DNA from 2 places in the Glycomyces sp. MUSA5-2 genome. Region 1 is predicted to be linked to the other one. Evidence: riboswitches for the same ligand, from Rfam matches in the RefSeq annotation. Region 1 holds a riboswitch; the other holds the start of a gene.
What was found. Region 1 has a riboswitch for cobalamin ahead of WA640_RS18100 (hypothetical protein). Riboswitches for the same ligand answer to the same signal wherever they lie in the genome.
Positions count from the first base shown of each region.

Region 1 (7,121 bases):
TCTGCATATTGGACGACCCGTTCGAGCCGGTGCTCCGCCAGCAGCACCGTGACGCCGAGGTCGTGGACGAGCCGGTGCAGCACTGACAGCACCTCGTCGGCCGCGGCCGGATCGAGCGCCGACGTCGGCTCGTCGAGCACGAGCGCGGCCGGGCCCGCGACCAGGGCCGCGCCGATCGCGACCCGCTGGCGCTGACCCGACGACAGCTGCGCGAGCGCGCGGTCCCGCACGTCGGCGAGGCCCAGCAGGTCGACGATCTCGGTGACCCGCTTGCGCATCGCCGCGGGCGCGATCCCGAGCTGCTCGGCGGTGTAGGCGAGTTCGAGCTCGACCTCGTCGGTGACGAACCCCGCCAGTGGGTCCTGGCCGACGTAGCCGACGACGTCGGCGAGGTCGGCCGGGGTCGCGGTGCGCACCTCGCGCCCGGCGACGGCGATGCGGCCGTGCATGTCGCCGCCGGTGAAACGGGGCACGAGCCCGTTGACGGCCTTGAGGAGCGTGGATTTCCCCGCGCCCGTCGGGCCGACGAGCAGGCAGAACTCGCCTTCGGGGAGCGCGAACGACACGTCGTCGAGGACGGGCGCCGCCGGGACGGTCCGGCCCGCGCCGGTCGGGGCCGCCCCGTAGGCGAAGGTGACGTGCTCGAACACGATGGCGTCGACGGTCATCGGGTGCCTTCCGTTGCCGAGGTGTCGGTGCCCGAGTCGCCTCGCGGCGCCGCGGATTCGGCGTCCGCGGCGGGACGCCGCCCGCCTTGCGGTGCGCCGGTGCCGACGCTCGAAGCGGGCTGCCGGTTGCCGCCCGGTGTTCCATCGCCGTTGCTTGCCGGAGCCGCGGTGGCCACCGATCGGGCCGTGCGGCGGCGGCCTGCGGTGCCCGCGGGCGCGGCCGGAGCCTCCGCCGGGGCCGTTCCCGCTGCGGAGGCGCGGATCCGGGCGCGGTCGTGCACCGGTCCGGCGGCGCTTTCGGGCGTCGACGGCACGAGGAATGCGGGTGCGGCCGCGAGGAGGACTCCGGCCGCGGCGTACAGGGGGAGCGGGGGTACGTGGAGCGGTGCGGTCGCGGGCCACAGGGCCGCGGGTTCGAGGGCGAGGCTCGCCACCGAACCGGCGACGGCGGCCGCGCCGGAGGCGGCGACCGCCCAGTCCTTGGGGCCGAACCGGTCAGGGCGGTACCTGGTGTGCGGCACGCGCCGGGACGCGAACGCGATCCCGAAGACCGCGGCCGCCGCGCCGACCGCGAGGACCGCCCACGCGAGCGGCGCGGGAGTAGCGGTGCCGAGGAGCGCGTACGCGCCCGCGCACAGGCCGAGGAGCCCGGTGAGGAGCGCGGCGCCGGTGGCGCGGCGGGCCGGGGCGGGCACGCCCGCGGCGCGCCCGTACCCGCGGGACGCCATGGCCGCGGCCAGGTGCAGCGACCGGTCGAGCGCCTCGTGCAGCACCGGCGCGACGACCGTCCGCATGAGGTTCGCCGGACTCCGGCTCGTGTTGCCGCGCAAGGCCCTCGCCCGCCTGACCCGCCCGACCGACGCGACCAGCTGCGGCGCCACCGACAGCGCCACGACGACCGCGACGCTGACCTCGTACAGCGCGGCCGGAACCGACCGCAGCAGCCGCCGCGGACTCGCGAGCGCGTTCGCCGCGCCCACGCACACGAGCAGCACCGCGAGCCGCATCCCGTCGTACAAGGCGGCGAGCGCGCCCTCGGCGGTGACGTCGCCGCCGAGCCGGAACCCGGCCGCCCACTCCGGGAGCGTCGCCGACGGCAGCGTGAACAGGACCGTCGGCCCGTCGGAGCCGCCGAAGACCACATAGAACGCCATGCGGACCGCGACCGCGCTCAACCCGATGTAGAGGAACACCCGGTACGCGCCCGACCAGGGCTCGTCGCCCCGGCAGAACGCCACCACGAGCCCGGCGACCGCGGCGATGAGGAGCAGCAGCCACGGGTTCGCGGTGCGCCCCGCGGCGGTCGCGAGCAGCAGCGCCCACGCCCACCAGGCGACGGGGTGGGCGGTGCGGCGGCGCATCGGGCCGGGTCCGGTCGGCACGGTCAGGCGCGCCGCTGCCGGAGCCGCCACGCCGCGAGCGCGCCGATGACGGCGAGCACGGCCACGGCGACGATCCACGTGTACGACGACCCGCCGGACTCCGGCTCCGACCCGGCCTCCGATGCGACGGCGTCGCCGGGCGCGAGCGCGGGCGGCGCGGAGCCGTCCCCGAACGCCCAGCCTTCGACGTCGCCCGCGTCAGGGGTCGCGTCGGCGCCGCCGACCATCGAGTACGTCCACTCCTCGTCCCCGGCGTTCGCGTGCCAGTACGACCAGTACGCGTCCGCGGGAGGCGAAGCGCCGCAATCGGTCGCGGGCAGCGCGTCAATGCTGCACACCATGCCGCGGATCGCCGCGACCTCCGTGACCGCGAACCCGGCCTGCGCGAGCGCGTCGAGCCCGTCCGCCGGATCGGCGGCGCACCCGGTCCGCAGGTCGTCGAGCTCGCCGAAGTCGACGACCACGGTCACGCCCGCGCAGGCGTCCTGCGCCGCTGCGGGTGCCGCGGGCGCCACTGGCGCGGCGGCCGCGAACAGCGCCGCGAGCGCCACCGCGCGCACGCGCAGCCAGCGCCCGCCGCTCAGGCGGGCGCTGGCTGCGCGTCGTTCGCGAAGGGACACGGGAGGGACTACTTGTCCTTGCCCTCGTCGGCGTCCTTGCCCGCCGCTTCGTCCGAAGCGGACCCGCCGGAAGCAGCGTCGTTGGAAGCAGTGTCACCGGCGTTCGGCCCGGCCGGCGCCGCGGCGCCCGCCCCGCCTGAGCCGCCGCCGCGGCGCGAGCGCAGCGCGAAGACGACGATGAGCGCGGCGATGACGACGACCGCGGCGATGATCGCCCAGGGCAGCCAGGAGGCCGAACCGGACTCCTCGTCGTCGGCGGCCGTGGTGGCGCCGTCGCCCGCGTCCGCGGACTCGCAGTCCACGGCGGGGACGTCGGCGGCCGAGCCGGAGGCGTCGAGCGTCGCGAGGTCCTGGCCCGAGACCGGGACGATCGCCTGCGCGGTCGCCAGCAGGCGCGTCGCCTCGCCGAAGTCGGCGTCCTCGGGGTTCGTGTACATGAACGCACCGGGGGCGGCGCCGTCGCAGCCGAACTGGAGCGTCAGCAGGAACGCGACCGCCCGCTCGGCCGCCTCGGGCCGGTCGGCCGCGAGGAGCGCCTGTGCGGCCATGGCCGTCGAGTTCGCGTTCTCGCCGAACCCGCCGTCGAACCCGCCGTCCTCGGCCTGCGCCGACTCCAGCCAGGCCACCGCAGACTCCAGGGACGCCGCGGCCGGGTCGCCGAGGGTCGTCAGCGCCGAGACGGCCAGGCCGGTCGTGTCCGGGTCGGAGGCGCAGTCGTCGCCGCCGTCGACGTCGCCGAAGCTGAAGCCGCCGTCGGGACACTGGACCGCCGCGAACCCGGTCGCCGCGGCCTCGCCCGCGGGCGTGTCGGTGCGCGAGAGGCCGAGGACCGCCCACGCGGTCGACAGGGCGGTGCCGTCGCCGTAGGTGCCGTTCGCGGCCTGCGCGGCGGCGGTCTCCTCGGCGAGCTTGATGCCGCCGAAGTCCGTCGGGTCGCCCCCGGCGGTCGCGACGGTGTACATGACCTTCCCAGCCGACCCGGCGTTGAACCCGGCGCCGCCCGCGGCGGTCGTGTTCACGTACGGGTCGAGGACCGCGGTGTCGTTGAGCCATTCGAGCGCGGTCTGCACCTGGTCGCCGCCGACGCGGGCGGCCTGGAGGCCGATGACCGCGTCGAGCGTCGTCGCCGGGTCCTGGTTCCAGGCGGTCCCGTCGGACTGGGCGGCCAGCCAGGACGCGGCGGCCGCGGCGGGCTCGGCGAACGGCTGCGACGACTGGGCGTGCGCGGGCGACGCCGCGAGCAGGGTGACGGGCAGGGCCGCTGCGATGAGCACGCGGCCGGCAAGGTGGCGCATTGCCTGACCTTTCCTAGAGCGAGTGGGTCTTCGGGCAGGCGGCTGCGCCGCAAGCGCCTGTAGACCACGACAGGCGTTGACATTTCCGTTGGGCGCGGCGGGTATTCGGGCTCACGCGGGTGGACCGGGCAGGAGCAGAAGGGTGCCCGGTTGTCGCATTTCGCGACCGCGACTACCGTTGCGGGTCAGCGCCGGCCTTTCACCGGACTTCCCCCGCCAGACGCCTGTTCAGTTTGCGCTCATTCTCGCCGCTGCCCCTGGGGGTGTCAAGCCGGGCGCCTGCGCAGTGCGACCGTTCACTCGCGCCTCGTGAGTCAACTCCCGCCTTGCGGTTATTGACCCGTAGCACCGGGTGTCGATACGGTGCTCAACGTGAGCAGAAATAAGAACGCCGATTTGGACAGAGTCCTTCGCGCTGCGACACGGGTGTTCCTGGACCGCGGGTTCTCCGCGACCTCCATGTCGGACCTGGTCGCCGCCACCGGCATGAACCGCGCCGGGCTCTACGCCGCGTTCGGGTCCAAGCACCAGCTCTACATCACAGCGCTGCAACGATATAGGGACGACACCGAGCCGGAGCTGCGCGCGATAGCCCGCCGCGCGACAGGCCGCGAAGCCGCCGACGACGACCCCGCGGACGCGCTGCGGGCCGTCGCCGAGATCCTCGACGTCGTCGTCAGGCACTCGAAGGAGGGCGGGTTCGTCGTCCGCGCGGCCGTCGAGCTCGCCGACGACCCGGCCACGATGCGCCGCGTCCAGGACGCCTGGACCGACCTCGAACGCGACCTCGCCGCGATCCTCGCCCGCGCCGTCGAGCGCGGCGAGCTCGACCCGGCCGCCGACCCCGGGCGGCTCGCGCGCACCGCCCTCGTGTTCGTCCAGGGCGCGCTCGTCACCGGCCACGCCGACGAGGACGACTCCCGCCTCGCCGACGCCGCCGCGGGCCTCGTCGACCTCCTGGCCTCCTACAGGCCCTCGGCCACCGCCGCGCCGATCCGCAGCCAGGCCGCGGACGACGCCTTGCTCAACGAGTCGTAGCGGATCGGCTCGCCCGAGTCGAGCAGCTTCTCGTACGGCGCCAGCAGCACCGCCCGGGTCCGGGCCGCGAAATGCCGCTGCACCGCGGGCAGGTCCACGTCCTTGCGGTGGGCGGGCATCGACACCACCGACACCGCGCCCCGCACCAGGTCCCGGCGGCCCGTCTGCTCCAGGTGGTCGAGCATCCTCGCGGCGGTCTCCGCCGAGTCGTTCCGCGCCGACATCGTCACCACCAGCTGGTCGGTCGCGTCGATCGCCGCCTGCCAGTTCTGGGCCCGCACGTTGTTCCCGGTGTCGACGACGATGAGCTTGTAGAACCGCGACACCGCCTCCCGCAGGTCCCCGAACGACTGCGCGGTGAGCATCTCCCCGGCCGTCGCCGACTCGTCGGAGGCGAGCACGTCGAACATCGCGCCGCCCTGGGCGCGCACGTACTGCGACAGGTCGCCGATCCGCCCCGTGGGCCCCTTGAAGTGGTCGAGGTCCCGCAGCAGGTCGCGGACGGTGCGCACGTGGAAGTCCTGCTGGGCGCGCATGCCCAGCGTCCCCTGCGTCTCGTTGTTGTCCCAAGCGAGCACGTACCCGCCGCGGTGGCGCCCGAACGTCATCGCGAGCATGAGGACCGCGACGGTCTTCCCCGCCCCGCCCTTCGGGTTCACGACGGTGATCTGGCGCAGGCCCCCGAAGTTGCGGCGCACCGTCTCGACCGCGCGCTGCCGGGCGCGCTCGCGCGGGCCGGGCGGCAGCGCGACGGCGCCGAAGCTCAACCGGTGCAGCGCCCCGCGCAGGCCCGTCTCGGCGACCGGCGGGCGCGGCGGCACGACCCGCCGCGACGCGAAGTCGTCGGCGGTGACGCCGACGCGCTCCAGCGCACCGGCGTGATCGGGGAACACCGGCACCGGGACGTGCGGCGACACCGGCGGCACGCCCTGGGACGGCGGCGACGGCCAGCCGTCCGACGCGGCCTGCTGCGGCTGCGACGGGGTCGGCGACTGCGGCTCCGCGGGCATCGGCATCGCGGGGGGCGGCGGCGCGCTCGGCACGTGGTCGGTGGTGCGCGGATTGTGGACGGCCTCCGGGCCGGCCGCGTACTGCGCGTTCACTTCCGGCGGTGCGAACGGAGACCAGGCGGGAGCATCCGGCCGGTGCAGAGGAACGGTGTCCTCTTCGGTGTGCTCCATCGGGACTCCCAGCGTGAGACGGCGGTTACCCGCCTATTGTGTCCCATCCGTTCGTGTCCGCGTGGGAACTCCACGTGGTCGGACCGCGCGTGCTACAGCAGTCGCGGCTGCTCAGGGCCCGAGCGCAGTTGCGGGACCATCCCGAAAGGACTGAACAGGCCCTGGTCCACATCGGCCAGGAGCGGCGATCCGGCACCGGTGTGGGAGACGTAGGCGAGGTCGCGGGTCCGGCCGAGCGCCACGTACAGCTCGCGGCGGGCCGCGGCCGTGTTCGGCCAGTCCTCGGCGGTCACGCCCGTGAGGCACACCACGCGGTACTCGCCGTCGGCCGCCTCGGCGACCGACAGGCCGTCCGGCCCGATGACCGCGAGCTCGCCCTCGGCGACCCCGAGGTCGGCGAGCCGCTCGGTCAGGGCCTCCACGAACCGCTTCTCGTCGTCGGCGTCGACCGCGAAGTACCGGCCGATCCCCGAGCCCTCCAGGGCCGGGCGCTCGGGCTGCACGAGGCGGCCCGGGACGCGGCTGATCGGCTCGACCACCTGCGAGGCGGCCACGAGGACCGCGGCGGGGCTGCGGTGGTTGCGCGACAGGCGCATCACGTGCGCCTGCGGGAACTGCTCCCCGAACGCCGCGAACGCGGCCGGTTCGCCCGCGCACAGCGCCGAGTCCGGGTCGCCCGTGGCGGTCACGTCGGCCTCCGGCCCGCGGTGCTCGGTCAGCTGCCGGAACAGCCGCATCGGCATCCGCGGCAGGTCGTCGATGAACAGGTGCCCGAGCTCGGGCGGGGACGCGGCGGTGAAGTCGTCGAACTCGGCGACGGTGATCGCGGCGGCCTCGCGCCCCAGCAGCGTCCCCAGCTCCCGCCTGATCCGCGCCGCGCCCGCCGTCGAGGCGGCCAGCACCAGGCACTGCCTGGCGGGCACGCCCAGCTCCTGCA
Region 1 covers NZ_JBAGKG010000005.1:346,853-353,973, forward strand. Annotated here, with positions in the region: gene WA640_RS18085 (ABC transporter ATP-binding protein) at 1-668, opposite strand, end outside; gene WA640_RS18090 (energy-coupling factor transporter transmembrane component T) at 665-2,050, opposite strand; gene WA640_RS18095 (hypothetical protein) at 2,053-2,670, opposite strand; gene WA640_RS18100 (hypothetical protein) at 2,679-3,965, opposite strand; cobalamin riboswitch at 4,045-4,201, opposite strand; gene WA640_RS18105 (TetR/AcrR family transcriptional regulator) at 4,362-5,003, shown strand; partial or broken gene WA640_RS18110 (MinD/ParA family ATP-binding protein) at 4,931-6,205, opposite strand; gene WA640_RS18115 (UvrD-helicase domain-containing protein) at 6,277-7,121, opposite strand, start outside.

Region 2 (7,121 bases), 140 kb from region 1:
TCCCGGAACTCCTCCGGGTACAAGCGGGCGTACTGCATGATCGTCATCCCGCCCATCGAATGGCCCACCAGCACCAGCGGCCCCTCCGGCGCCGCCTCCTCCAGCACGTCGTGCAGGATCTCCGCCAGATCCTCGATCGAGTACTCCGTGCGCGTCAGACCCCCCGACCGGCCGTGCCCCGGCTGGTCGTACAGCACCGCCCGCAGCCGCACCCCGCCGCGCACCGCATCCGCGATCGCCTTGCGCTGGAAGTAGAACGTCCCCATGTCCTGCATGTAGCCGTGGATCAGCACCACCGTCAGGCCCGCGTCCTCCGGCCCCGCCGTCTCCACGTGCACCGACGCCCCGCCCCGCGCCTCCACCGTCCGCACCGAGTTCACCGGCGGCATCTCGAACGGCTCGTGCGCATACGGGTCCGCCGACGACGCCCGCGTCCGCCGCGCCAGATACCGCGGCACCCCGTACGCCAGCGCCGCGCCCACCGCGATCCCGCCGGTCACGCCCCCGGCGATCGCCCAGCCGCGCGCCCGCCGGCCGCCCCGGCCCGATTGCCTCTCGCTCATGCGACCTCACTGCACAACTCAACGGGCCCAAGGGGTCCAAAGGAAGGGAAAGGAAGATGGTACGTCTAGTCGAGGCCCCGGTTCCACAACCGGGGAATCCGGGCCCCCAGGCCCGTCAGCACATCGTTCGGGATCGTCCCCGCCCACGCCGCCCAGTCGTCCGCGTCGGGGTGCTGCTCGCCCGCGCCGATGAGCACCACCGGCTCCCCCGGCTTCACCGGGTCGTCACCGCAGTCCACCGTGAACTGGTCCATGCAGATCCGCCCGAGCACGCGGCGGCGCTTCCCCGCCAGGTACACCTCCGCCTTGTTCGACGCGGCCCGCGGAATCCCGTCCGCGTACCCCAGCGGCACCAGCGCCACATTCGTGTCCCGCTCCAGGATGTGCGTGTGGCCGTAGGAGATCCCCGACCCCGCCGGAAGCCGCTTCACACTCATCACCTGGCTGCGCACCTCCACCACCGGCTGGAGGTCCACCGGGAAATCGGGCACCGGGTTGTATCCGTACAGCGCGATCCCCGGCCGCACCAGGTCGTACCGCGTCTCCGGGTCGCTGATGAGCGCCGCCGAATTCGCGAGGTGCCGCACCTCCGGCGCCAGGCCCGCCGCGGACACCGCCGACAGGAACCGCTCGAACGCCGCCTTCTGCGCCGCGTTCGCCGGATGCCCGATCTCGTCGGCGCACGCCAGATGACTCCACGCCCCCGCCACCACGACCGACCCCGCGGCCTGGTGCTTCGCCGCCGCCTCCGCCGCGAGCTCCCATTCGTGCTCGGCGACACCGCCCCGCGACATCCCCGTGTCGCCCTTGAGATGGATCCGCGCGGGCGTCCCCGCCCGGTCCCCGGCCGCGGCGGCCGCTTCGAGCTGCGCGAGCGACGAGACGCCCAGATCGATCCCGGCGCCCACGACCTCCGCGAGGCCGGGCTGCTCGGGAGCGAAGAAGAACGCCATCACCGGCACGGCTTCCAGACCCGCCGACTGCCGGAGCTGCCACGCCTCCTTGAGGGTCACGACCCCGAGCCGGTCGGCCCCGGCCTCGGCGGCCACGCGCGCCGCCGGGACCATGCCGTGCCCGTACGCGTCGGCCTTGACCATCGCCATCATCGGCACGCCCGCGGTGCGCGCGAGCGCCTCGACGTTGTGCGCGAGCCGCCGCCAGTCCGCGCTGGCCTTCGCCAGGCCGGACATGCCGCCGTTCACCGGCTCGGTCAGGATGCGGTAGTTGTCCATCGCCACGGCTCAAGGGTACGTGGCGCCGCGGCGGCCCGGCCGCAGCGACCGGATCGTGCATCCTATAGGAAATAGGATGCACGATCCGGAACCGCCGCCATGCCCGAAGGCCGCTAGGCCGCCTCGGCGCGGACGGTGCGCGCGGCCTCCACGAGCCCTTCGAGCGCGGGCACGACCTCCTCGTAGCGCCTGGTCTTCAGGCCGCAGTCGGGGTTGGCCCAGACCCGGTCGGGGCCGAGCGCGGCGACGGCGAGGCGCAGGGCCTCGGCCATCTCGGCGGCGGCGGGCACGCGCGGGGAGTGGATGTCCCACACGCCGGGGCCGACGCCGCTGCGGTACCCGGCGCGGCCGAGGTCGGCGACGATCTCCATCTTCGAGCGCGAGGCCTCGATGGAGGTGACGTCGGCGTCGAGCGCGGCGATCGCGTCGATGACCACGCCGAACTCGGAGTAGCACAGGTGCGTGTGGATCGCGGTGTCCGGCCGCACCCCGGAGGTCGCGAGCCGGAACGACCGCGTCGACCACTCGCGGTAGGCCGCGCGGGGCGCCTCCCGCACCGGCAGGAGCTCGCGGAGCGCGGGCTCGTCGACCTGGATGATCGCGGTCCCGGCCGCTTCGAGGTCGGCCACCTCGTCGCGCAGGGCCAGGGCGACCTGGTCTGCGGTGTCGGCGAGCGGCTGGTCGTCGCGCACGAACGACCACGCGAGGATCGTCACGGGCCCGGTGAGCATGCCCTTGACGGGCTTCGCGGTGAGCGACTGCGCGTAGGAGGTCCACGGGACGGTCATGGGCGCGGTGCGCGCGACGTCCCCGTAGAGGATCGGCGGGCGCACGCAGCGCGAGCCGTACGACTGGACCCATCCGGCGGCCGTGGTCGCGAACCCGGTGAGGAGTTCGGCGAAGTACTGGACCATGTCGTTGCGCTCGGGCTCGCCGTGCACGAGCACGTCGATGCCGAGCCGCTCCTGCTCGGCGATGACGGCGGCGACCTCGGCCTTCATGCGGGCCTGGTAGTCGGCGTCGATCATGAGGCCCTGCCGGTGCGCGGCGCGGGCCTTGCGGAGCTCGGCGGTCTGCGGGAACGAGCCGATCGTGGTGGTCGGCAGCGGCGGCAGCGGAACGCGCTTCGCTTGGGAGGCTTGACGGTCGGCGTAGGGCGCGCGCCGGTCGGCGCCGTCGCCGAGCGCGGCGAGGCGCTCGCGGACGGCGGCGTCGCGCCAGGCGTCGGGACTCGCGGGCCGGGCGTCGCGGGCGCCGTCCGGATCGGCCAGGACCGTGAGCTCGATGAGCTTCTGGCGCGCGAACGCGAGCCGCTCGGCGAGCAGCGGCGGCAGGCCGGTCTCGGGCGCGAGGTCCACGGGGACGTGGAGGAGCGACGACGAGGAGGCGACGCCGACGCGGTCGGTGAGGGCCTTGACGGCCACGATGTCGGCCGCGGCGTCGGCGAGGTCGGTGCGCCAGATGTTGCGGCCGTCCACGACCCCGGCGACGATGAATGTTTCACGTGAAACATCCAGAGACGCAAGTGCTTCCAGGTCGGAGCGGCCGCGAACCAGGTCGAGGGCGATGCCTTCGACACCCGATTCGAGCAGCACCGGCAGCGACTCGCCGAACGGCCCGTAGCCCCCGGCGACGAGGATCTCCGCTTCGGCGACGAGCCGCCGGTACGCGGCGGCGACGGCCTCCAGCTCCGCGGGCGTGCGGTCGGCGCAGAGCGCGGGCTCGTCGAGCTGGATCAGCCCGGCCCCGGCTTGAGCAAGAGCGGCAAGCAACTCGACGTACACCTCGACGACATCCCCGAGCCGGTCGAACGGCCGGAAATCCGCGGGCGCCCCCTCGGCGGCCTTGGCGAGCAGCAGCAGCGAGGCGGGCCCGACCAGCACCGGCCGGGCGCTCAGCCCGCGCTCACGAGCCTCAAGAAACTCTGCGACAGCCTTCTCAGGCCGGGGAGCGAAGGCAGTGGCAAGCCCGATTTCAGGCACCAGGTAGTGGTAATTGGTGTCGAACCACTTGGTCATCTCCAGAGGAGCAGCGGCATCGTCCCCGCGGGCGGCGGCGAAATACGACGCGAGCCGGTCGCCGCGGCGATGACGAGGTGCAACCGCGTCGACGGCGAACGCCGCGTCCAGCACGTGGTCGTAGTAGGAGAAGACGCCCGTGGGGACCTGGTCGAGCACGGACAGGTCGTCGAGCATCTCGGCGCGGACGGCCGCGGCGGCCCGTTCGAGCCCGGCGGCGTCGAGGCGTCCGGCCCAGTGGGCTTCGAGCGCGCGCTTGAGCTCCCGGTCGGACCCGATGCGCGGGTAGCCCAGAGCGGTCGAGCGCACGGCAGTGCGATGGTTCATGTGTCAGTTCCCTCGAACTTGCGACAGCGGGACCGCGCGCGGTCGCGCGCGGTACGCGGGCAGGTATTCGGACTCGGAGGCGCGCCGTCGCCGGCACCTACTCCCCGCCGCTTCCCAGGCCCTCGCGGGCCCAGTGCTCATGGCGGGTTTCGTTCCCCCTCACCGCTGCGGGGCAGTCCTGGATTCGCACCAGATTCCCTCTTGGCCGCGGCGCCTTGCGGCGCTGCGGAACCAGCGTCGACTGCGATGGTACGGCCGCGGCCGGGCGTGCCGTGCGTCCCGGCCAGAGTGTGAGAACCGGCGCGGGACCCTGCGGGCCGCCGAGTAAGGTCCGAGCCGGGCCGGGACCGCGGCCCGGTACACGCCCGAGGAGGAATCGATGAGCAGGAAGACCGCAGTCGTCACGGGAGCGAGCAGCGGCATCGGCGCGGCCACCGCCCGGGCCCTCGCCGAGGCCGGATTCGACGTGGTCCTCGGCGCGCGCCGGGCCGACCGGCTCGCCGAGGTCGCGGCCGAGTTCGGCGGGACCGCGCTCCCGCTGGACGTCACCGACGAGCAGTCCGTGGCCGACTTCGCGGCGAAGATCGACCGGTGCGACATTCTCGTCAACAACGCGGGGGGCGCCTTCGGCCTCGACTCGATCGCGGGCGCCGACCTCGACCTGTGGCAGCGCATGTACGACGTGAACGTCCTCGGCACCGCCCGGATCACCAAGGCGCTCCTGCCGAAGCTCGTCGAATCCGGCGACGGCCAGGTCGTCGTCATCGGCTCCATCGCGGGCCACCAGCCGTACCCGGGCGGCGGCGGGTACAACGCCGCCAAGCACGCCGAGGCCGCGATCACGCGGGTCCTGCGCATGGAGCTGCTCGGCCAGCCGGTGCGGGTGTGCGAGATCGACCCCGGCATGGTCGAGACGGAGTTCAGCCTCGTCCGCTTCGAGGGCGACCAGGACCGCGCCGACGCCGTCTACGCCGGGATGACCCCGCTCGTCGCCGCCGACATCGCCGACGCCATCGCCTGGGTCGCGACCCGGCCCGCCCACGTCAACATCGACCAGCTCACCATCACCCCGCGAGACCAGGCGGGCGCCCAACTGGTCCACCGCCGCCAATAAGCTCTGACCAGGCACTACACAAAGTTATCCACAAGTACGTTCTTCACATTCGACACTTTGCTACCCCACCTGTTGTAGTAGATAGCAAAAACAGGCCATCCGGCACCTGCGGGATGGCGGCGACAGAGGGGAATTCGCGAACGTCGCCAGGTCTCGCGCGGGGAGCTCCCCGCGCGGAACCGCCGCAGGTGCCACCTCCTCCGCGGAGACCGCGGGCGGCCGGCCAGTACAGCCGGCCGCCCGCGACGAACCACAGATCAAGCCGTCCAGCGCTACTCACTCAAACTGAACTCGGGCGAGGTCCACTGCTCCCAGTCCCCGGGGTCGTCCTCGTCCCCGAGGGCCTTGAGCACCTTCACCGTGAGCGTCCACCGCCCGGGCTCCAGGGCCCCCGGGCGCTGGGCCACGAGGTCCTCCAGGTGGACCCCCATCGCGTCGTCGGGCCCAGGGGAGCGCGGGAGGAACGCCTCCTGGTCCCATTCGACCACCTCCCCGGTGTCGGCGTTCGCGGCGCTGACGGCCATTGCGGTGGGCTGGTGTCCGAGATAGACCAGGGCCGCGAGGGCGGGCCCGTCGGCGAGGCTGAAGGTCTCGCCGTCCTCGATGTCGCGGTATTCGTACTCGCGGGTCTCGGGGTCCTGGGCGACGACGGCCGCGAGCTTGGGGAAGTCCGGGTGCTCCAGGACCGGGATTGCGAGGTAGTCGCCCTGGTAGCCGGAGTACGCGGCCGTCAGGGACTCGCCGCCGCCCTCGGGGCGGGCGGTGATGCGGCCGCCGAAGACGCTGCCTTCGGGGAGGTCGGCGCTCGGCGTCACGGTGACCTCGATCGTGGCGGACTGGCCCGGGTAGAGGCGCAGTTCCTTCGGTGAGAAGTCCACCTCGGGCGCGGCGGCGCTGAAACCGGGGTCGCGGTCGTCGCCGGTGGTCGCGATGGTCGCCTGGTGGGTCATCGTGTAGTCGCGCACGTGGTGGTCGCGGGAGGTGAGCGTGAGCTCGAAGGTGCGCGGTCCGGTGCCGTCGCCGGTGTTCACGCCGGTCGGGTAGAGGCACGCCTCGGCGTCGAGGGCGTCGACCACGTCGATGACGCCGGTCCCCTGCCGGTGCGCCGCTTCGAGTTCGCCGAGGCCCGGATTGTCGCCCCACGGGACGGGCTTCGCGGAGTTCGCGAGGCGGGTGCGCACGTCGCGCGGGTCGAGGCGCGGCTCCGCGTCGAGCAGCAGGGCCGCGGCGCCCGCGACGTGCGGGGAGGACATCGAGGTGCCCGAGAGCGACTCGTAGGACCCGTCGGCGACGGGCACGGTGGACCAGATGCCGCCGCCGGGCGCGGCCACGTCGGGCTTGAACGCGAGGTCCGGGGCCGGGCCGTACGCGGAGAAGCTCGACGCGAGGCCCCCGCGCGGCAGGTCGACGAGGACGGTGTCGCCGGTGAACTCCAGGACCGGGGCCTCGCCGATCGCGGCGAGGTCGTGGAGGTCCTTGCCGTCGGCGTCGGTGACGGAGAGCGCGGGGACGCCGAGGTCTTCGATGCCGGAGCCGCCGAAGGGGCCGGGCCTGTCGTTGTAGATGACGACCGCCGTGGCGCCTTCCTCGACGGCTCGTTCGTACTTCTCCTTGAAGGTGCAGGTGCCTCGGACGATGAGGGCCGCTTTGCCGTTCACGTCGCCTTCGGACGGGTCGTCCTTGCAGGCCCGGCCGAGCCAGACCAGGCCGTCGGTCTTCCCTTCCGGTTCAGGGGAGTCCGACAGGGTCTTGTAGCCGACCGGGCGGTCGAGGGCCGACACGAACGCGGCGTCCATGCGCTCGGCAGGGTTGTCGGTGGAGGCCACGGCGATCACGTCCTCGCCGACACCTGGGGCCGAGCCCGAGT
Region 2 covers NZ_JBAGKG010000005.1:203,299-210,419, reverse strand. Annotated here, with positions in the region: gene WA640_RS17370 (alpha/beta fold hydrolase) at 1-563, opposite strand, end outside; gene alr (alanine racemase) at 629-1,795, opposite strand; gene metE (5-methyltetrahydropteroyltriglutamate--homocysteine S-methyltransferase) at 1,909-4,140, opposite strand; cobalamin riboswitch at 4,182-4,391, opposite strand; gene WA640_RS17355 (SDR family NAD(P)-dependent oxidoreductase) at 4,520-5,254, shown strand; gene WA640_RS17350 (S8 family serine peptidase) at 5,527-7,121, opposite strand, start outside.
Region 2: another riboswitch for cobalamin. It lies ahead of metE (5-methyltetrahydropteroyltriglutamate--homocysteine S-methyltransferase); the one in region 1 lies ahead of WA640_RS18100 (hypothetical protein).